DNA from 4 places in the Streptomyces sp. NPDC088124 genome. Region 2 is predicted to be linked to each of the others. Evidence: riboswitches for the same ligand, from Rfam matches in the RefSeq annotation. Region 2 holds a riboswitch; each other region holds the start of a gene.
The links. A riboswitch is a leader RNA that binds a small molecule or an ion and turns the genes downstream of it on or off. The one in region 2 is predicted to bind S-adenosylmethionine.

Region 1 (5,081 bases), on a different contig from region 2:
AACGCGTGGGGACACACGCTCGTCCTGGGTGTCTTCATCCCGCTGGTCATCTTCCCGCTGGTGCTGGTCACGATCGCGGTCTACCCGTTCATCGAGTCCTGGGTCACCGGGGACAAGCGCGAGCACCACATCCTGGACCGCCCGCGCAACGCCCCGACGCGTACCGCGTTCGGTGTGGCCTGGCTGACCTGGTACTTCATTCTGCTGGTCGGTGGCGGTAACGACCTGTGGGCGACGCACTTCCATCTGTCGATCAACGCGATCACCTGGTTCGTCCGGATCGCCTTCTTCGTCGGACCGGTCATCGCCTTCATCGTCACCAAGCGGATCTGCATCGGTCTCCAGCGACGCGACGCCGAGAAGGTGCTGCACGGCCGCGAGTCCGGTGTCATCAAGCGGCTGCCGCACGGTGAGTTCATCGAGGTCCACACCCCGCTGGACCAGGGCGACCTGCACAAGCTGACCGCGCACGAGCAGTACCAGCCCGCCGAGCTGGGCCCCGAGACCGACGAGAACGGGGTACGCCGCAAGGTGTCGCCCGTCGAGAAGCTCAGGGTCAAGCTGAGCAAGGGCTACTACGGCGAGAACAACCAGCTCCCCAAGCCCACCGCGGAGGAGTACAAGGAGATCACCAGCGGCCACGGCCACCACTGATCGCCCGGCCTGACACAGGTCGCCACCACCGAGGGCCCCGGCCCGGTCTCCCCAGGGAGCCGGCCGGGGCCCTCGGCGTGCCCCCCCGCGGTGTCGTACGCGCCCACGCGTCCGCAGTACGGGCACTCTTCCACCGGGGCCCGGCTACGCCGATAGGCTTGCGGCCGGGCCGTACACCGTCACACCGTACGAGGCCCACGCAGCCGTCCCAGACACCCAGGAGCGAGCATGAGCGCTGTGACCCCTGTCGGAGGCGACACCGTGGCGGCCCGCACCTGGCCGGGCGTACTGAACCCCCTGCTGCGCGGCGAGAACCTGACCACCGACGACACGGCGTGGGCCATGGACCGCATCATGGGCGGCGAGGCCACCGACGCGCAGATCGCCGGCTTCGCGGTGGCGCTGCGGGCGAAGGGCGAGACGGTCGAGGAGGTCTCGGGTCTGGTCCGCGCCATGTACACGCACGCCCACACCATCGAGGTGCCCGGCCGTACGGTCGACATCGTCGGCACCGGAGGCGATCTCGCCAAGACCGTCAACATCTCCACCATGTCCGCGATCGTCGTGGCGGGCACGGGCGCCAAGGTCGTCAAGCACGGCAACCGCGCCTCGTCCTCCGCGAGCGGTGCCTCGGACGTACTGGAGAAGCTCGGCGTCAATCTGGAGCTGACACCGGAGCGGGTCGCCGAGGTCGCGGAGGAAGCGGGCATCACGTTCTGCTTCGCGGTCAAGTTCCACCCGGCGTTGCGGTACGCGGCCAAGGCGCGCAAGGAACTGGGCGCGCAGACCACCTTCAACATCCTCGGCCCGCTCACCAACCCGGCCCGGGTCAGAGCCCAGGCGGTGGGTGTGGCGGACATCCGGATGGCGCCCATCGTCGCGGGGGTCCTCGCCGAGCGGGGCAACTCGTCGCTGGTCTTCCGCGGCGACGACGGGCTCGACGAGCTGACCACCACCGCGACCTCCCGGGTGTGGACCGTGCGGGACGGCAAGGTGACCGAGCAGCCCTTCGACCCGCGCGATGTCGGCCTGGACCTGGTCCCGGTGGAGGCGCTGCGCGGCGCGGACGCCTCGTACAACGCCGATGTCGCGCGCCGGCTGCTGGCGGGCGAGGCCGGTCCCGTACGGGACGCGGTGCTGCTCAACTCGGCGGCGGCGCTGGTGGCGCTGGACCTGACGGGCGAGCCGCTGGAGAGCCAGCTCACGGCGGGGATCGCGCGGGCCGCGGAGGCGATCGACTCGGGCGCGGCGCGGGACGCGCTGGCCCGCTGGGTGGCGGCCAGCAACGCCTGACCGGACGCAGGGGAGGGGCCGGGGCGCGGAGCGCGCGTCCCGGCCCCTGCCTGTGCCCGCCCGTGCTCGTGCGGTGCTCGCGCCCGCCCCGTGCCCGTCCCCTGCCCCGTGCCCTGCCCCGCCCCCGCGCCCCGTCCCGTATCGCGGACAGCACTTGGGGGGTTCAGGCCGCCGTGCGATACTTTCGGCCAAGGTCATGAGTGACAGCGATTAAGGCCCCGGCTCGCTGTCCGGCAACCCTCCGTCCGTGGCGGGGTGCCCCGGGTGAAGACCAGGCCGTGGGCAGCGAGGTCCGCGGCAAGCGCGGACCCCTTCTCACCTTTGGGGTCCTGGTCCTCAAGGGAGCAGTCTCGTGAGCAAGCGAATGCGTTAGGGCTCTTACGCCCCTTCTTCCACACGCCTCCGTACGGTCTCTTCCGTGCGTCGAGGCAACATCCGCATCTGGCGCCACCTCTGTCATGCCGTCATGCTGTTACGGCGCCGTGTGGGTCCTTGAAGCTGTTCCGACTCTTCTCGCCGGGAGACAACGCCATGTCCGCACGCCCCAACGCCTCCTCCTCCGCTGCCTCCACCACCGCCACCGCTGCCTCCGCCGGGTCCGAGGACCCCGCCTGTGGAGCACCGCTCCCGGTGCTCGGCCGCGATGTGACCGTCCCGCTCGTCACCGGCGGCGAGGTCACGTACGCGGCCCTCGACTACGCCGCCAGCGCCCCGGCCCTCCAGCGGGTGTGGGACGACGTCGCCGCCTACGCCCCGTACTACGGAAGCGTCCACCGCGGCGCCGGCTACCTCTCGCAGCTCTCCACCGACCTCTTCGAGAACAGCCGCCGCACGGTCGCGGAGTTCCTCGGCTGCCGCGCCGACGACCAGGTCGTCTTCACCCGCTCGACCACCGACTCCCTCAACCTGCTGGCGGCCGTGCTGCCGGCCGGCTGCCAGGTCTTCGTCTTCGAGACCGAGCACCACGCCTCGCTGCTGCCCTGGCGCGACGCCCGGGTCACCTACCTCAACGCGCCGCGCACCCCGGCCGAGGCCGTCGCCACCCTGGAGCGGGCGCTGGCCGAGCGCGACCCGGGCGCGCCGGCGCTGGTCTGCGTGACGGGCGCGTCCAACGTGACCGGTGAGCTGTGGCCCGTACGGGAGCTGACCGCCGCCGCGCACGCCCACGGCGCCCGGATCGTCCTCGACGCCGCGCAGCTCGTCCCGCACCACGCCGTGGACATCGCGGAACTCGGCGTCGACTGGGTCGCCTTCTCCGGCCACAAGCTGTACGCGCCGTTCGGCTCCGGGGTCCTCGCGGGCCGCGCCGACTGGCTCCAGGACGCCGAGCCGTATCTCGCGGGCGGCGGCGCCAGCCGCAAGGTGGCGCGCCGTGCCGACGGCGGGGTGGACGTCGACTGGCACGCCACGGCCGCCCGCCACGAGGCCGGCTCGCCCAACGTCATCGGCGTCTACGCGATCGCCTCCGCCTGCCAGGCGCTCACCGAGGCGGGGTTCGACGCGCTGGCCGCCCGGGAGCAGCGGCTGGTCGCCGAGGTGCGCGCGGGACTGGCGACGGTGCCCGAGGTCCAGGTGCTCTCGCTCTTCGGCGACGACGCGCCGCGGGTCGGCGTCCTGTCGTTCGTGGTGGAGGGGTGGAACAGCTCGCACTTCGCCGCCGCGCTCTCCGCCGAGTACGGCATCGGCGTACGGGACGGTCTGTTCTGCGCCCACCCGCTGGTCAGGACGCTGCTGGGCAGCGACCCGCAGGACCCGGGGGAGTGCGGCGCCCCGGAGGCCGAGCCGGGTGAGCGCTCGCTCAACGCGATCCGGGTCAGCTTCGGCGCGGGGACGCCGGACGAGCACGTGGAGCGCTTCGTGCGCGCGGTGCGGGAGCTGGTGAGCGACGGCGCGCGGTGGAACTACCGTACGGAGGAAGGCCGTTGCGTCCCGGACCGGGACGGCGCGGCCGCATAGCTCCGTACCTCACCCGGAGGCCCCCGGCGGGCCGTCGGCGGGCGGCTCCCGTCGCGCCCGCCCCGCCTGCCGTGTCTGCCCTGCCTGTCCGAGGCGGTCTACGCGTCGAGTCCGATCGCGAAGGCCGCCTCCAGGTCGTGCTGGGAGTACGTACGGAACGCGACGTGCGTGTCCGTGGCCTCGACGCCGGCGATCTTGCTGATCCGGCCGGGGATCACATCCGCCAGGTCGTCGTGTTTGGCGACCCGGACCATGGCGATCAGGTCGTACTGCCCGGTCACGGAGAAGACCTCGCTGACGTTGTCCAGAGCGGAGATCGCCTCGGCGATCTCGGGGATACGGTCCACGCTGGTCTTGATGAGCACGATCGCGGTGATCACGGTTGGCGTTCTCCCTCGGTGGCCGCCGACTGGACCCCTCACTCTATCGGTACGCCCGTACCGCACCCAGGCGAGGAGAGAGCCCGCTTCGAAGCCCGTGGCGCCGGGGGAGAGCCGTGAGGCCGTAGGGTTGCCGGGTGCCGTCCGCGGTTCGACGCCGCATCGCGGGGCACCGCTTAGGGACGATGGAAATGAAGAGCGAGGGGACGCCACGATGGCAGCACTTCCGACGGTTCCGCAGCCCACGGCCTCCACCCGGTGGCGCTGTACCTTGTGCGGCAATCTGACCAGGTTCGATGTGACGCGCTCGTCCAAGGTCGTCGAGTACGTCCATCTGGACCTGGCCGGGGAGCCGACGGTCGAGGAGCGTGAGGTGGTCAGTGAGACCATCGAGTCGGTGCGCTGCCGCTGGTGCAACGCCGTGGATCAGATCGAGCTGGTGGACAGGCCGGGTGCCGGTTCCTGAGGGAACCGCCCGTAAGGGGTGGATGGGGTGACGGATCGTGGAGCAGCCCGCGAGCGGTGCTGAGCCGGCCGGTGCGGCCGGCGGTGGCGCCGCGGAGGCGCTCGACCGCCCGCTCCCCGACGGCGTACGACGCCGGGTCGTCGCGCTCGTCTCGGACGCCTTCGGCGGGCTGACCGTCACCGAGCTGCCCGCCCAGCTGCGGCAGTACGCGCGCTTCACTCCGAACAGGCGTGCGAAATTCGCGGGCAATGCGATGGCCGCCGCGCTGGAGAGCGACCCCCTGTTCCGGCAGCGCATCGGCGAGCGGATCGGCCAGGCCCAGCCGGAGCTGG
Region 2 (5,081 bases):
CCTTGCCCCACCGACTCTTCGGGCCTCACCGACCCGGTCCTTAAGTTGTCACTCTCACTCGCAGAGTGCTAACGCCAATAATTAGCACTCGACCCATGAGAGTGCAAGCGCCCGCAGGGCGTCGTTGTGGGGTGGCGGCCGGGCGACGGGTGGGCGCGAGCACCTGAGGACTTCGCACCCGGAGCCGAGCGGACACGCGTGAGGGGCCCGTATCCCGGTGCGGGATGCGGGCCCCTCATGCGTGAGTGGGTGCAGAGTGCGTACTGACCGCGTACGTGAGTGCGTCGGTGGCCGATCGCGCCGGGATCAGACGGCGAGCTTGACCATGTCCGCCTGCGGACCCTTCTGGCCCTGCGAGATCTCGAACTCCACTCGCTGACCTTCTTCAAGGGTGCGGTAACCGTCCATCTGGATCGCGCTGTAGTGGACGAATACATCCGCACCACCGTCGACCGCGATGAAGCCGTAGCCCTTCTCCGCGTTGAACCACTTGACGGTGCCCTGAGCCATGCCAACTCCCCTATTACTGGCCCTTGGACGGGGCCACACTTCGCGCCGGAACGCGTCGACCGCGGCTGAATGTATCTGCCCAACTGCCCTCTGCAACAGGTCAATCGGACGAGAAATCTGGGCCTGGCCGAACACGCATAGTGCTGAATCCACTGCGTTCCGGGGCAAGTCGGGCCGGGCAAAGGGTACGTACACCACATACGGCGCCAGGACTTTGCCCTCATGTTGTCGCGTTCTCGCTCGCGTTCGGAGCGGGCGACGGCGGGGCGTTCCCACACTCTACCGTGCTCAACCATGTAGAACGGTCCCCTCCGCTTCTGTCGCGGAGAGGACCGTTTCCCTTACGGAGCGCGGCGGCGTCAGCCTCCGGCGACCGCCGGGATGATGGAGATGCCCGCGCCCGCCGGGGTGGCGGTCTCCAGGCCCTGCTCGAAGCGGACGTCGTCGTCGTTCACGTACACGTTCACGAAGCGGCGCAGCTTGCCGTCGTCGTCCAGGACACGCGCGGCGATGCCCGGGTGGCTCGTCTCCAGGGACTGGATGACCTCGGAGAGGTTCGCGCCCTCCGCGGGGACTTCGGCCTGGCCGGCGGTGTAGGTGCGGAGGATGGTGGGGATACGGACCTTGACGCTCATGATGGGACCTTTCTGCGAAGTCGAAGTCGGAGTCGGTGGTCGGTGGTCGGCCTGACGGATCATCGGTTCGTCAGCGGGGTCAGCTTGGCCGCGTGATCAGCTCGCGGCAAGACCGGCTTCGCGGAACGCGTCGAGACTCGGGCGGATCGTCGCCGTCGGACCGGTCGTCGGCGCCACGGCGTCCAGCGTCTTGAGCCCGTCACCGGTGTTGAGGACGACCGTGGTGAGGGCCGGGTCGAGGACGCCGGTCTCGATGAGCTTCTTCGTCACGCCGACGGTCACCCCGCCCGCGGTCTCGGCGAAGATGCCCTCGGTGCGCGCCAGCAGCTTGATCGCGTCGACGATCTGCTCGTCGTTCACGTCCTCCACCGCGCCGCCGGTGCGCCGGGCGATGTCCAGGACGTACGGGCCGTCGGCCGGGTTGCCGATCGCCAGGGACTTGGCGATGGTGTCCGGCTTCTGCGGCCGTACGACGTCGTGGCCGGCCTTGAAGGCGGTGGAGACCGGCGAGCAGCCCTCGGCCTGGGCGCCGAAGATCTTGTAGGGGCGGTCCTCGACGAGACCCAGCCTGATCAGCTCCTGGAGCCCCTTGTCGATCTTCGTGAGCTGCGATCCCGAGGCGATCGGGATGACGATCTGGTCCGGCAGCCGCCAGCCGAGCTGCTCGCAGATCTCGTACGCGAGGGTCTTGGAGCCCTCTCCGTAGTACGGCCGCAGGTTGACGTTGACGAAGCCCCAGCCCTCGCCCAGCGGGTCGCCGATGAGCTCGGAGCAGAAGCGGTTGACGTCGTCGTAGTTGCCCTCGATGCCGACCAGCTCGCCGCCGTACACCGCGGCCATGACGACCTTGCCCTGCTCCAGGTCGTGCGGGATGAAGACGCAGGAGCGGAAACCGGCGCGGGCCGCGGCGGCGCCGACGGCGCCCGCGAGGTTGCCGGTGGAGGAGCAGGAGAGGGTGGTGAAGCCGAAGGCGCGCGCGGCCTCGACGGCGATGGCGACGACGCGGTCCTTGAAGGAGTGCGTCGGGTTGCCGGAGTCGTCCTTGATGTGGAGCGAGCCGGTGATCCCCAGCTCACGGGCGAGGTTGTCGGCCTTGACCAGCTTGGTGAAACCGGGGTTGAGGCTGGGCTTCGAGGCGACGTCCGCGGGGACCGGCAGCAGCGGCGCGTACCGCCAGATGTTGTCCGGGCCCTCGGCGATGCGCTTCTTCAGCTCTTCGGGGCCGCCGCTCGGCAGGTCGTACGCGACTTCGAGCGGCCCGAAACAGCTCGCGCAGGCGAAGATGGGGCCGAGGTCGAAACGCTCTCCGCATTCGCGGCACGAGAGTGCGGCGGCGGGTCCGAGGTCGACGGTCGCGTCGGTACCGCTCCGGACGGTCTGCACAGCCATGATGGCGAGGCCCTTTCTCCTCATCTTCCTCGCGACGTACTTCGCCACGAGACGGAATTGGCACCTTCCCCACCGTGACCTCATGGTCGGCGGGAGGGTTGCCGGGACTTCAACGGGCCGTTCCCTCAGTCCCTCTGGATGAGCGCTATGGCGCCGGAGCCTTGGTCCGGTGCGTTTGTTCACGTCCTGACCCCGGCATGCCGTGGTCATTCACGTTGTTCAAGACTGTAACCGAAGGGGCGGAGGGTTGAGATAGTCGTCCGCACCGCGAGATGGATCACGTTGCGGCATGTGCGCCAACGTGCGTGCCGACGTACGAGCCATGAGACATCACGTACCTGACCGAGAACGCGCGCAGGGAGTACCGAACGTGCTGGAAGAGGTGGAGCACTGGCTGACCAGGCGTTCCTGGTCGGCGGGGGACCGTACGCTCGACCGGCTCCTGGCGGCGAAGGCGGCGCGCGGCGCCACGGTGAGCGTGGTCCTGCCGGCGCTCGACGAGCAGGAGACGGTCGGCGCGATAGTCGCCGTCATCCGGCGCGAGCTGATGGAGCGGGTGCGGCTGGTCGACGAGCTGGTGGTGATCGACTCCGGCTCCGCCGACCGTACGGCCGAGGTCGCCGCGGCGGCGGGCGCGCGGGTCGTCCACCGGGACACGATCCTGCCGCGGCTGCCCGCGCTGCCCGGCAAGGGCGAGGTGCTGTGGCGGTCGCTGCTGGTGACGCGCGGTGACATCGTGTGCTTCGTCGACGCCGATCTGCGGGAGTTCTCGCCGGATTTCGTCTCGGGGATCGTGGGCCCGCTGCTCACCGAGCCCGAGGTGCAGTTCGTGAAGGCGATGTACGACCGCCCGCTGCGCCAGGGGCCGGCGCCGGAGGCCGGCCAGGGCGGGCGGGTGACCGAGCTGGTGGCGCGCCCGCTGCTCAACCTGCACTGGCCCCGGCTGGCGGGCTTCGTCCAGCCGCTGGGCGGGGAGTACGCGGCGCGCCGCTCGCTGCTGGAGCGGCTGCCGTTCCCGGTGGGGTACGGCGTGGAGCTGGGCCTGCTGGTGGACGCGCTGCACACGGTGGGGCTCGACGCGCTGGCCCAGGTGGACGTGGGTGTACGGCTCCACCGCCACCAGGACGACCGGGCGCTGGGGCGGATGGCCGCGGCGATCTACCGCACGGCGCAGCTGCGGCTCCAGCGGGGCCATCTCGTACGGCCGCGGCTGACGCAGTTCGAGCGGGGCGAGGACGGCTTCGTACCGCGGACACACCCGGTGGACACGGAGGAGCGGCCGCCGATGCGGGAGATCGCGGAGTACACGGCCGGACGCGCGGCGTAGCGTCGGATCATCGCACTATTTGCCTAGATTGCTCCCTCATGGAAATGAATCGCACGTTTTCGGGGGCTTCGGAACTGACCTGGGTGGTGCTGGCGCAGGTCGGCACCACGGCCGAGCGGCTGTGGCTGCTGGGCGGGATGACGTTCGCGCTGACGGCCGCGGCGGTGGTCGCGCTGGCCGCCGCGCGCGGCCGGCGCGACTAGAGAGCCCGCCGGACAACCCCCCGGAGGGGCAGCCTCCGAGCGGTCTCCGGTCGGCATCCGGGCGGCCTCCGGGTGGAAGGGGCTCCCGGGGCCGGGGATGTCACACGAGCCGTACGTTTGAGCGTTTCCGGGACGGGCTAGGTTTCGCGACATGGTTACCGAGCCGTCAGAAGCTTCCGGACCCTCCGAGCCGGCCGCCACCGGCACCCCCGCGCCCGCCCGTGTCCTCGTGGCCTCCAACCGCGGCCCCGTCTCGTACACACGGCACGACGACGGGACGCTGGAGGCCCGGCGCGGCGGCGGCGGACTGGTGTCGGGGCTGTCGGCCATCGGCTCGGACGACGACGCCATCTGGGTGTGCGCGGCGCTCGGCGAGGGCGACCGGGAGGCCGTGCGGCGCACGGAGGGCCGCCTCGACCCGGCCGACACGGGCGGGCAGCGGGTACGGATGCTGGGCATCGAGCCCGAGGTGTACGCCGCCGCGTACAACGACGTCGCCAACTCCACGCTCTGGTTCGTCCACCACATGCTCTACCAGACCCCCCTGGAGCCGTCCTTCGGCCCGGAGTTCCGCGAGCGGTGGGCGGCGTACGAGACGTACAACCGCGCCTTCGCCGAGGCGCTGGCGCAGGAGGCGGCAGAGGGCGCGGCGGTCCTCGTGCAGGACTACCACCTGGCGCTGGTCCCGGGGATGCTCCGGGCGCTCCGCCCCGACCTCAGGATCGGGCACTTCTCGCACACGCCGTGGGCGCCGCCGGAGTACTTCCGGCTGCTGCCCGACGACATCGCGGAACGGCTGCTGCTGGGCCTGCTCGGCGCCGACCGGCTGGGCTTCCTCACCCGGCGGTGGGCGGGGGCGTTCAAGGAGTGCGCCCGCGCCGTGCTGGCGGGGCGCGGGCTGACGGCGCACTGGCCGGACGACGGCGCCGTGGACGGCGGGCCGCCGTACCTCACCTGCCCGCGCGCCGGTGACGGCCCGGCGGACGGCCGGACCTACCTCGCGGTCCACGGCCTGGG
Region 3 (5,081 bases), on a different contig from region 2:
GTACTGCGTGAGCGAGTAGCCGTCGAGCGGATAGCCGTTGGCGTCCGACGGGTGGAAGCTGAGCGCGAGGACCCGCACCAGCGGGATCACGAACAGGGCCAGCAGGAAGACCACGACCGGCGCGACGGGCAGCAGCCCGCGCAGCCGGCGCGGCGCGCGGGCGGCGGGCGCGCTCATCCGGACGTCGCCTCCTTCGTGGCGGCGTCCCGGGCGCCCGCTCCGGCCGCGCCGCCGGTTCCGGGGACTCCCCCGGCCCCGGCGACTCCCCCGGCCTCTGCGACTCCCCCGCCGCCCTGACCGGGGCCGAGGAGGATGACGTCGGCGGCCGACCAGCCGAAGCTGACCCGCGCGCCGACGGCCGGGGGCTCCTCGGCGGTCCTGGCGTTGACCGCGACGCCCTCGGCGACGACGATCTGCGCCTGCCACGCCTCGCCGGTGAACGCCCGGTAGCCGACGATCCCGGAGCCGCGGACGGCCCCGGTCGGGACTCCGGCGTCCGCGTCGGCCGCGGCTCCGGCGTCCGCGTCGCCGTCGCTCCCGGCAGCCGCCTCGGCCTTCGCCTCGGCGGCCCGGACCGTGACGCGTTCCGGCCGTACGGCGAGCGTGACCGGGGCCCCGTCGGGCAGCGTGGCCAGGCCGGAGTCCAGCCGTACCCCGCCCACGTGGAGCGTCCCGTCGCCGGCTCCGGTGCCCTCCAGGATGTTGGCCGCGCCGATGAACTCGGCGACGAAGCGGGTCGCGGGCGTCCGGTACACCTCGGTGGGCGTGCCGAGCTGTTCGACCCGGCCGCCGTTCATCACGGCGATCCGGTCGGAGAGCGACATCGCCTCTTCCTGGTCGTGCGTGACGAAGACCATGGTGATGCCGAGGCGCTGCTGGAGCTCCCGCAGCTCCACCCGCATCTCGCGGCGCAGCTTGGCGTCGAGGTTGGACAGCGGCTCGTCGAGCAGCAGTACGGCGGGCCGGGTGGCCAGCGCGCGGGCCACGGCGACCCGCTGCTGCTGGCCGCCGGAGAGCTGCCGCGGCCTGCGGTCCGCGTACGCCTCCAGGCCGACGAGGCGCAGCGCCTCGGCGACGCGTTCGTCCCGCTCGGCGCGCTCGGTGCGGCGCACCTTCAGGCCGTACGCCACATTGCCGGCGACGGTCATGTGCGGGAAGAGCGCGTAGTTCTGGAAGACGAGGCCAAGCCCCCTGCGGTGCGTGGGGATGTCGGTGAGGTCCGTGCCGTCCAGGGTGATCCGGCCCGCGGTGGGCCGGACGAATCCCGCCAGGCTGTTGAGGAGGGTCGTCTTGCCGCAGCCGCTGGGGCCGAGGACGGAGAGGAACTCGCCGCGCCTGATGGAGAGCCGGCCGACGTCGAGGATGCGCTGTCCCTCGTACCCGGCGGCCAGGCCCTCGATCTCGATGTGCGCGGCGGTCCCGCCGCCGGCGTCGTCGCGGTGCCCGGTCACTTGAAGATCTGATTCCACCGCTGCTGCCATTCGTTCAGCTTGGGGGTCGCCGTCTTGTAGTCGACCCAGGTGAACGTCTTGTAGACGTCCTCGCCGTACTTGACCTTCGCCTTGAAGTCGGGGCTGTAGTCGATGGTGTCGTTGCCCGCGCCGTAGAAGGTGCCCTCGGCGAAGGGCTTCTGGTACTGGGCGGCGCTGAGGTAGTCGAGGAACTTGTAGGCGGCCTCGGTGTGCGCGCTGCCCTTGGGGACGTAGTACGAGGTCAGCGCGCCGACGGCGCCGGAGGCGGGGTAGCTGAAGCCGATCGGCTGCCCCTCCTTGGCCATGGCGAAGGCGCGGCCGTCCCAGAAGGGCACGATCCAGGCGTCGCCGTTCTGCAGGACGGTGGAGACGCTGCCCGCGTCCGCCGGGTACGCCGAGACGCAGTCCTTGAGCTGGGCGAGCTTCTCGAACGCCCGGTCGACGGCGGCGGGGTCGGAGAGCTTTCCGCCGTCCTGGGAGACCAGCGCGGAGAAGAACTCCAGGCCCGCGTTGTAGGTGAGCGGCGGCAGCGCGACATGGCCGCAGTACTTCTTGTCGAAGATGTCGGTCCAGTCGCGGGGCGCCTGCTTGATCTTGTCGGTGCGGTACAGCAGTCCGTTGGAGCCGGTGGTCAGCGGCACGCCGTAGGCGGAGCCCTCGACCGTGGACTGCTGGGTGAGGACCGGGTCGAGCTGCTTCCAGTGGCTGAGGTCACCGGTCTTGAGCGGCTGGAGGAGACCGCCGCCGACGGCCTGGTGCAGGGAGCCGGGGGTGAGGGCGACGACGTCGAACGGCGCGTCCTTCCCGCCCGCGGCACGGAGCTTGGTGAGCCAGGCGGAGTCGGCGCCGTAGACGAGGTTCACCTTGATGCCGGTGTCCTTCTCGAACGGGGCGACGAAGGACTTCTTGAACAGCTCTCCCCAGGGGCCCGCGAAGGCCGTGACGGTGATCTGCTCCCCCTTGGAGCCGGACCCTCCGTCGCCGGAGCCCCCGCCGGAGCCACCGGTGTCGACCCCGCAGCCGGCGACGGCGGCGAGGACGGTGGCGGCCGAGGCGAGGGCCAGCAGGGGGCGTCGCCCGCGTGGGCGTGACAGGGCAGCTCTCATGAGGGGAGGACTCCTCGGTGCGGGGTGACGGCGAACGGCGCGCCGGCCCGTGGGTGATGGTTCGCCGGCCGCTCGTCGAGCGGGGGCCGCTGGGCGGGGCACCATGACGACGTGCCCTGGGGCATCACGTCCGCTGTCATCTCGTGCTCCCGTCACAGGTACTGGACCTGGGTGACAGGTCCGCGCTTGCTCCCGGCACATCGGTGTGCGCGTGGAGCCGTGTCATCACCCGGGGCACCCCACCGCAGAAGGAGGGTTGCCGCCCAGCAAGCCGGGGCTTGTCGCTGGGACTCGTGACGGCCAAAAACGTAACACTCTGTGGCTGGATTCTGAAGACGAGGCGGATCACATGGTGGTCACACTCAGATCGCAGAACCGGATGAAATTGAGCAAGTATGGACAAAATTTCGCGTGAGCGTCTCGGCATCCGGTCACCGGGCCGTCTCCCTCCCCCCGGCGCCCGCGCCCGCCACGGCGATCCGCGCCACCGGTCCGGCGGCGCTCGGGTGACGTACCCCTTCGGCTACTTCGGCGCGTAGACGACGCCGAGCTTGTCGATCTCGTCGTCCGCGCGGCCGGTGAAGCCGACGATCCGCCATCCCGGCGGAGCGGTCCGGGTCACCGCGTCCGAGGTGGGGGTGCCCGCCGCGAGGGTGCGGCCGGCGTCGGTGGTGAACGCGGCGGAGAAGATCCGGGTACGGCCGTCCTTCTGCCCCTTGGTCAGCTTGACCGAGGTGAGGTGTTCACCGGCGGCGAGGGTGAGCGAGGACGCGGTGCCGCCCGTGCCGCCGTGGTTCAGCACCGTACCGCCGTCGAAGGTGAGGCCGACGGCGTCCAGGCGGCTCCCGCCGCGCAGGGTGAGGGTGCGGGGCGCGGGGGTGGCCGGAAGGGCGCGGGCGTCGTTGAACGCGGTGCCGTGCGGGCCGCCGAAGAAGTCGGAGGCGCGGCGGTCGGCGGGCAGCGACCAGGAGAGGCCGACGGCGTGCGGGTAGTGGTCGGAGAGGTGCTTGCCCGCGCCGTCGAGGAAGGCGCGCCAGTCGTTGGTGAAGGAGGTGGCGTCGAGGCCGACCAGCGGACCGCTCCGGTAGAGGACCTTGTCGACGACCTCGCAGGTGTCGGTGGGCGCGGCGGAGTCGCAGACCAGCGCCTCACTGCCGGGGGCCGGGGCGGAGCCACCGCGTACCAGCTCCACCCAGGCGTCGGTGAGGCCGTTCTCCGAGAGGAGCGTGCGGATGTTGTCCCCGGTGCGCGTGTAGCGGGTGTTGGTGTCGCCCATGACGATGACGGCGTTGCCCGCGCTGTACGTCCGGATGAAGGACGAGAGCTGGACAATGTTGGCGCGCCGGGCGGCGAGCGCGGCGTCCGTCGTGTCGGCGTTGGTGTGGACGTTGTAGAGGTCCACGAACACGCCCTCGGCGAGCCGGACCCGGGCGAGCGAGAAGCCCTTGGGGGTGAGGCAGTCGGTGCCCGTGCAGTCGTTCCAGCGGACCCGCTCGAAGTCGTCGAAGGGGTGGTCGGACAGGGTGTTGAGGCCGTCGCCGAAGGCGGCGCCGCCGCTGGTGGCGGTGCGGTACGGGTGGGCGTCGTTGGCGTACAGCGAGGCGTGGTAGTTGAAGTCCTCCTGCACGTTGACGATGCCGTACGGGCCCAGGCGCTGCCCGATGAGCGGGGTGTTGGTCTGGGGATCGCTCTGGCCGAGGCCGAGCGGGAGCCCGGCGATGTTGTACGTCAGCAGCGTGAGGGAGCCGGAGTCGGCCGCCGGGGCCGCCTGGGCCGCCGGAGCCGCGGCGACCGGTGTGGCCGCGCCGGTGGCGAGGCCGGTGAGCGCCAGCGCGCCGGCGGCGAGGACACCGGCCAGCGCGCGTATCGGGGTTCGCATGTGGGGGCCTTCCCGAGAGGGCGGGAGAAGAGTACGGAGAAGTTACCGCGCAGTCATCATCTACGGTCAAGTGCCTTGACGTACAAGGGCAGTTGCCCGATCGATCCATGGGATCGGCGAGTCCGCCGTCCCGCCGCGCGGCGGTTGCCCGCCGATCGTCCCGGGATCGCCGGGTGTTCATCCTTCCCCCGGATCCTCTCGGTTTTCCCTGACGGGGGTTACCGGTCCAGCAGGCTCCGCAGCGCCTCGACGACCTCGGCGGGGGCCTCCTCGGCCATGAAGTGGCCCAGGGCGACGGAGGAGTGGACCAGATCGGGGGCCCACGCCTTCCACAGGGCGGCGGCGTCGAAACCGAGGGCGGCGCCCCAGTCCTGCTGGAGGACGGTCACCGGCATCCGCAGCCGGCGGCCGGCCTCGCGGTCGGCCCGGTCGTGGGCGACGTCGACCGTGGCCGAGGCCCGGTAGTCGGCGACGATGGAGACGACCGCCGCCCGGGACGCCCTGAGGTAGGCGGCGCGGAACTCGGCCGGGATCGCCTCCGGCTCGCGGGCCCAGATGTCCAGGAAGTGGCCGAAGAAGGCGTCGGGGGCGGCGCCGATCAGCGTCTCGGGCAGGCCGGGCGGC
Region 4 (5,081 bases), on a different contig from region 2:
AAGCGACGGGCCGCGATCCGGTGAGGGCGAGGCCAAAGGCGCGCGTTGACATTCCTGTCGATCGCGCGGAGACTCCCTCACATGTATGAGGTCCCGTTGCTCACCCGCGAGCGCTGTGTCGACCTCGTCCGCGTGTCCAGCGCACGGTGTTGACCCTCCGGTCCACCTCGCGCCACGCCACCTCACCCTCCGACGTCCGGGGCCGGCACGGCCGTGGAGCGGTGGCCGGTTCGCGTCGCTGAACGGCGCGCACCGCGTACACCCCGGCCGACGAGGCCGCCACGGCCCCGCCCTTCCTCCGGCGTCCCGAGTCCCTCACCGGGCCGTGCCCGCAGCTTCGCGGTGCGGGCCGAGCAGAGATCGGAGTCATGATGGGTCCGGAATTCCTCTGGTACATCCCCAACACCGTCGAACCGGGCCACCGCGGTGACGACAGGGCGACCGGCTGGGGATCCGTCGAGTACTCCACCGACCTGGCCAGGACGGCGGAGGCGCACGGGTGGGGCGGCGCGCTCCTGGGCACCGGGTGGGGGCGGCCGGACACCTTCACCCTGGCCACCGCGCTGGCAGCCAGGACCGAGACCTTCAAACCCCTGATCGCGGTCCGCCCCGGGTACTGGCAGCCGGCCCACTTCGCCGCCGCGGCGGCCACGCTCGACCAGCTCAGCCGCGGCCGGGTGCTGGTCAACATCGTCAGCGGGCTCGACCAGCCCGCCGCCTACGGCGACCCGCACAGTGACCCCGCGGGGCGGTACGCCCGCACGCGGGAGTTCCTGCGTCTCGTACGGCGCCTGTGGACCGAGGAGGACGTGACGTTCGACGGCGAGTACTTCCGGGTCGGCCGGTCCACGGTCGCGCCACGCCCGTACGCCACCGGCACGCGGGCGCATCCCACGCTCTACTTCGGTGGCGCCTCCGAGGCCGCCGAACGGGTGTCGGCGGCGGAGGCGGACGTTCAGCTCTTCTGGGGCGAACCGCTCGACGGCGTCGCCGAACGCATCGCCCGGCTGAAGGCGTTGAGCGAGGAGGTGGGCCGCAGGCACCCGCCTCTCCAGTTCGGCCTGCGGATCACCACGGTGGTGCGTGACACCACGGAGGAGGCCTGGCGGGCCGCCGAGGAGAAGGTCGCGCGGACGGCCCGGAGCGCGGGGGAGACCGCCTGGACGGAGAACGGCAGGACCGCCGCAGGACAGCAGAGGCTTCTCGACCTCGCGGCACGGGGCGAGGTCCTCGACACCTGCCTGTACACCACCCCCGGCACCGTCGGCGGCAAAGGGGCGGCGACCACCTGGCTGGTCGGCTCCGCCGCCGACGTGGCCACGGCGCTGGACAACTACCGCGCGCTGGGCGTCACCCACTTCGTCCTCTCCGACACCCCGTACCAGCAGGAGACCGCAAGGGTCGGAGACCAACTGCTGCCCAGGCTGCGCTGACCGTCATGGACGGCACGACGGCCGGCGCGGCGCCGCGCCCGCCCTCACGCCGCGTCGGGCACCGCCCCGGTCCTGTCCCGGAAGGCGGGGTGATCGGCGAGGCGGCGTACGTACGCCCCGAGCCGGGGGTACGAGCTGAGAGTGCCGGCCGGGCCGAGGTGGACGAGCGCCACCCACAGGTCCACGTCCGCGGCCGTCAGGGTGTCGCCCAACGCGTGGCTGCCCGAGGCGAGCCGGCGGTCCAGCAGGTCGAGTGCCGCCGACCGCTCCGAAGGCCGTCCGGCCGGCGTGACGTCCTGGTCCAGCAGGTCGCGCAGTGCGTCGATCTCCGGGGCGAGACCGGGCGGGTTGAGGGCGCGGTGACGCGCTCCGTCGCGGCCCGGGAGCAGGCCCCCGAGGTCGCGGAGGATGGCCGGGGTCTCGTTGCTGACGATGCGTCCGCTCCAGCGGTCGCGCAGCGCGGGCACGGTCAGCGGCCCGTCGTAGTGGTGCACCGTTGCCTCGTACGCGCCACGCAGCGAGGCGAAGGCCTCGGGCGTCCCGGCGGGACGGGTCAGGAGCGTGGTGGCGACCGACTCGCCGAGGCCGAGCAGGTCGAGGGTGATCGAGACACGCAGCGAGCGGGGACACCCCGCGCAGAGGTAGAGATCGTAGCGGTGTGGTGCCGGGTAGAAGCCGCCGGCCAGGCCGACGCCGATCCTGCTGTGGAAACGGTGCGGTCGGGGGGAGGCCGCGGCCACCCTGGGGCGAAGTGCGGACGCGGACGGAGCCGGGGGACGACCGCCGGCCATGGCCGTGCCGGGGCCGCGCGAAATTGTCTCGGGCATGACTCTCCCTTGGGGAACGAGGAAGCCACCGCCGCCTTGTGGGCACCGGCGGCCGAATACGGAGCGACCGCGCTTCCCGCACCGGTCCGGATCGCACGGACCAACGGCGGATCAGTAAGCGCTGGAGACACGCAACAGGTCGATGTGCAGGCGCCTCGTCAAGCCGTTCCTCGGCATTGCCACCCGTCTCACCTCCGGGGCCCGCGAGACGCGGGACCGCGCTTGCCCCGCCGCGTCGGCGGGACCCGGTCGTCACCCGGAGCACCCCGTCGCGGTGGAAGGGTTGCCTGTCGGCGGGCCGGGGCCGATGACCACATGAGCGGGCGGAACCCGCGCCGTGGGCGCTGACAATCGTGACCGTCCACATCAGTCTCGGTGCCCTCCGTGACGGCGTCAAGGAAGCCGGGTGCGCGATCTCACCTGATGGGCAGCCGCGTTGACATTCTTTTCGGGGCGCGCCTACCGTGCGGCGCACAACGGGAGCCCCCAGGGCCGGAGAAGTGATGGTGACAGCGATGTACGGAGCTGACAGGACGGCCGCACGGCGGCACCCGCTCCGCGCGGACCGCTCCGACGGCCTGCCGCGCGTCAACAGCGCGCCGTGTCCCGCACCTTGTCCCGCCCTCTGCCACTGTCCCGCCCTCTGCCACGACTGACGGTTTTCCCCGTCCCCGACGACCACCGCTGTCGCGGACCGGACGGACAGGAAGCCGGACAGCGGAATGAAAGCCACAGCCGCGTTGTTGCGCCTGCTGACCAGTGAGCGGCGCGCCCCCAGGACAGCCGCGAGCGTGAGGCCGGCCGGGCCGCCGGGCCGGAAAGGTGGAGGTGAGGCACATGCGTCCCGTGTCCCGTCACCGCGCCGTGGCCCCCGCCCCGCCCCGCCGTCTGCACCTGTACTCCCGGACGCACATCGACCTGCTCCGCGTGGCCGGCGCGCTCTGTCGCCCCTGACCTGTTGCCCTCGCAGCCGCACCCCTCGTACGGGGACCGGCTCCCCGTACGGCTGATCAGGAAGGCGTCTCCCGATGTCCTCGTCACCCTCCCCGCTGCACCTCGCCGTCGCCCTCGACGGCGCCGGCTGGCACCCGGCCGCCTGGCGCGAGCCGGTCTCCCGCCCCCGTGAACTGCTTGACCCCGCCTACTGGACCGACCTCGTCACCGAGGCCGAGCACGGCCTGCTCGACTTCGTGACCATCGAGGACGCCCTCGGCCTCCAGTCCTCGTCCCTCACCGAACCCGACGGCCGCACCGACCAGGTACGCGGCCGCCTGGACGCCGTCCTCATCGCCGCGCGGGTCGCCCCGCTGACCCGCCACATCGGTGTGGTGCCGACGGTCGTGGCCACGCACACCGAGCCGTTCCACATCTCCAAGGCGATCGCCACCCTCGACTACGTGAGCACCGGCCGCGCCGGCCTGCGCGTACAGATCTCGGCACGCCGGAACGAGGCCGCGCACTTCGGACGCCGTACGGTCCCGCCGCTCCGCGGCGAGGAGTACGCCACGCCCGCCGGGCACGAAGCCCTGTCCGACGCCTTCGACGAGGCCGCCGACCACGTCGAGGTGGTGCGCCGGCTCTGGGACAGCTGGGAGGACGACGCGGAGATCCGGGACGCCGCCACCGGCCGCTTCATCGACCGCGACAAACTCCACTACATCGACTTCGAGGGCAGGCACTTCGCCGTCAAGGGCCCCTCGATCACCCCCCGCCCGCCCCAGGGGCAGCCCATCGTCAGCGCCCTCGCCCACGCCACCATCCCCTACCGGCTGGTGGCCCGGGCCGCCGACATCGGCTACGTCACCCCGCACGACGCCGCTCAGGCCCGCGCCGTCGTCGACGAGATCCGCGCCGAGCAGACGGCCGCGGGCCGCGCCGACGAACCCCTCCACATCTTCGGCGACCTGCTGGTCTTCCTCGACGACGCCCCCGCCGAGGCCGTGGCCCGCCGGGAACGCCTGGACGCCCTCGCGGGACAGCCGTACACCGGCGACGCCCCGGTCTTCACCGGAACCCCCGCCGGGCTCGCCGATCTGCTCCAGGAACTGCAGTCGTCGGGACTGTCCGGCTTCCGGCTGCGCCCCGCCGTCGTCGGGCACGACCTCCCGGCGATCACCCGGGGCCTGGTCCCCGAACTCCAGCGCCGGGGCGCCTTCCGCCGCGCGTACGAGGCCGGCACCCTGCGCGGGCTGCTCGGGCTCGCCCGCCCCGCCAACCGCTACGCCGCCGCCCCGGCCGTCTGAGCCCGAAGGAGCCTCCTCCCGTGAGCCAACCGCTCAAGCAGATCCACCTCGCGGCCCACTTCCCCGGCGTCAACAACACCACCGTGTGGAGCGCCCCCGAGGCCGGCAGCCATATCGAGTTCAGCTCCTTCGCGCACTTCGCGCGAACCGCCGAACGCGCCAAGTTCGACTTCCTGTTCCTCGCCGAAGGGCTGCGACTGCGTGAACAGGGCGGAAAAATATACGACTTGGACGTCGTCGGCCGACCCGACACCTTCACCGTCCTCGCCGCGCTGGCCGCCGTCACCGAACACCTCGGCCTGACCGGCACCATCAACTCCACCTTCAACGAGCCCTACGAGGTGGCCCGCCAGTTCGCCAGCCTCGACCACCTCTCGGGCGGCCGGGCGGCCTGGAACGTGGTCACCTCCTGGGACGCGTTCACCGGAGAGAACTTCCGGCGCGGCGGCTTCCTCCCGCAGGAGGAGCGCTACGCGCGCGCCAAGGAGTTCCTGGCCACCGCGAACGAACTCTTCGACTCCTGGCACGGGGACGAGATCGTCGCCGACCAGGAGACCGGTACCTTCCTGCGGGACGCG

Region 1: another riboswitch for S-adenosylmethionine. It lies ahead of AB0P17_RS01960 (aminotransferase class V-fold PLP-dependent enzyme); the one in region 2 lies ahead of thrC (threonine synthase).
Region 3: another riboswitch for S-adenosylmethionine. It lies ahead of AB0P17_RS37135 (ABC transporter substrate-binding protein); the one in region 2 lies ahead of thrC (threonine synthase).
Region 4: another riboswitch for S-adenosylmethionine. It lies ahead of AB0P17_RS11755 (putative leader peptide); the one in region 2 lies ahead of thrC (threonine synthase).

What each region holds. Positions count from the first base shown of each region.
Region 1 is NZ_JBFBJB010000002.1:135,106-140,186, reverse strand. It holds gene AB0P17_RS01970 (ubiquinol-cytochrome c reductase cytochrome b subunit) at 1-654, shown strand, start outside; gene trpD (anthranilate phosphoribosyltransferase) at 883-1,947, shown strand; SAM riboswitch class IV at 2,140-2,257, shown strand; gene AB0P17_RS01960 (aminotransferase class V-fold PLP-dependent enzyme) at 2,479-3,903, shown strand; gene AB0P17_RS01955 (Lrp/AsnC ligand binding domain-containing protein) at 4,002-4,283, opposite strand; gene AB0P17_RS01950 (hypothetical protein) at 4,498-4,749, shown strand; gene AB0P17_RS01945 (NYN domain-containing protein) at 4,787-5,081, shown strand, end outside.
Region 2 is NZ_JBFBJB010000040.1:49,557-54,637, forward strand. It holds gene AB0P17_RS29140 (cold-shock protein) at 307-510, opposite strand; gene AB0P17_RS29145 (MoaD/ThiS family protein) at 870-1,145, opposite strand; gene thrC (threonine synthase) at 1,242-2,534, opposite strand; SAM riboswitch class I at 2,552-2,679, opposite strand; gene AB0P17_RS29155 (glucosyl-3-phosphoglycerate synthase) at 2,905-3,861, shown strand; gene AB0P17_RS29160 (hypothetical protein) at 3,906-4,064, shown strand; gene AB0P17_RS29165 (trehalose-6-phosphate synthase) at 4,216-5,081, shown strand, end outside.
Region 3 is NZ_JBFBJB010000068.1:31,294-36,374, reverse strand. It holds gene AB0P17_RS37145 (ABC transporter permease) at 1-177, opposite strand, end outside; gene AB0P17_RS37140 (ABC transporter ATP-binding protein) at 174-1,481, opposite strand; gene AB0P17_RS37135 (ABC transporter substrate-binding protein) at 1,448-2,578, opposite strand; SAM riboswitch class IV at 2,756-2,877, opposite strand; gene AB0P17_RS37130 (jacalin-like lectin) at 3,102-4,445, opposite strand; gene AB0P17_RS37125 (alpha/beta hydrolase) at 4,676-5,081, opposite strand, start outside.
Region 4 is NZ_JBFBJB010000011.1:156,791-161,871, reverse strand. It holds gene AB0P17_RS11765 (LLM class flavin-dependent oxidoreductase) at 369-1,433, shown strand; gene AB0P17_RS11760 (glutathione S-transferase C-terminal domain-containing protein) at 1,478-2,260, opposite strand; gene AB0P17_RS11755 (putative leader peptide) at 2,372-2,437, opposite strand; SAM riboswitch class IV at 2,474-2,581, opposite strand; gene AB0P17_RS11750 (putative leader peptide) at 3,098-3,214, shown strand; gene AB0P17_RS11745 (LLM class flavin-dependent oxidoreductase) at 3,289-4,503, shown strand; gene AB0P17_RS11740 (NtaA/DmoA family FMN-dependent monooxygenase) at 4,524-5,081, shown strand, end outside.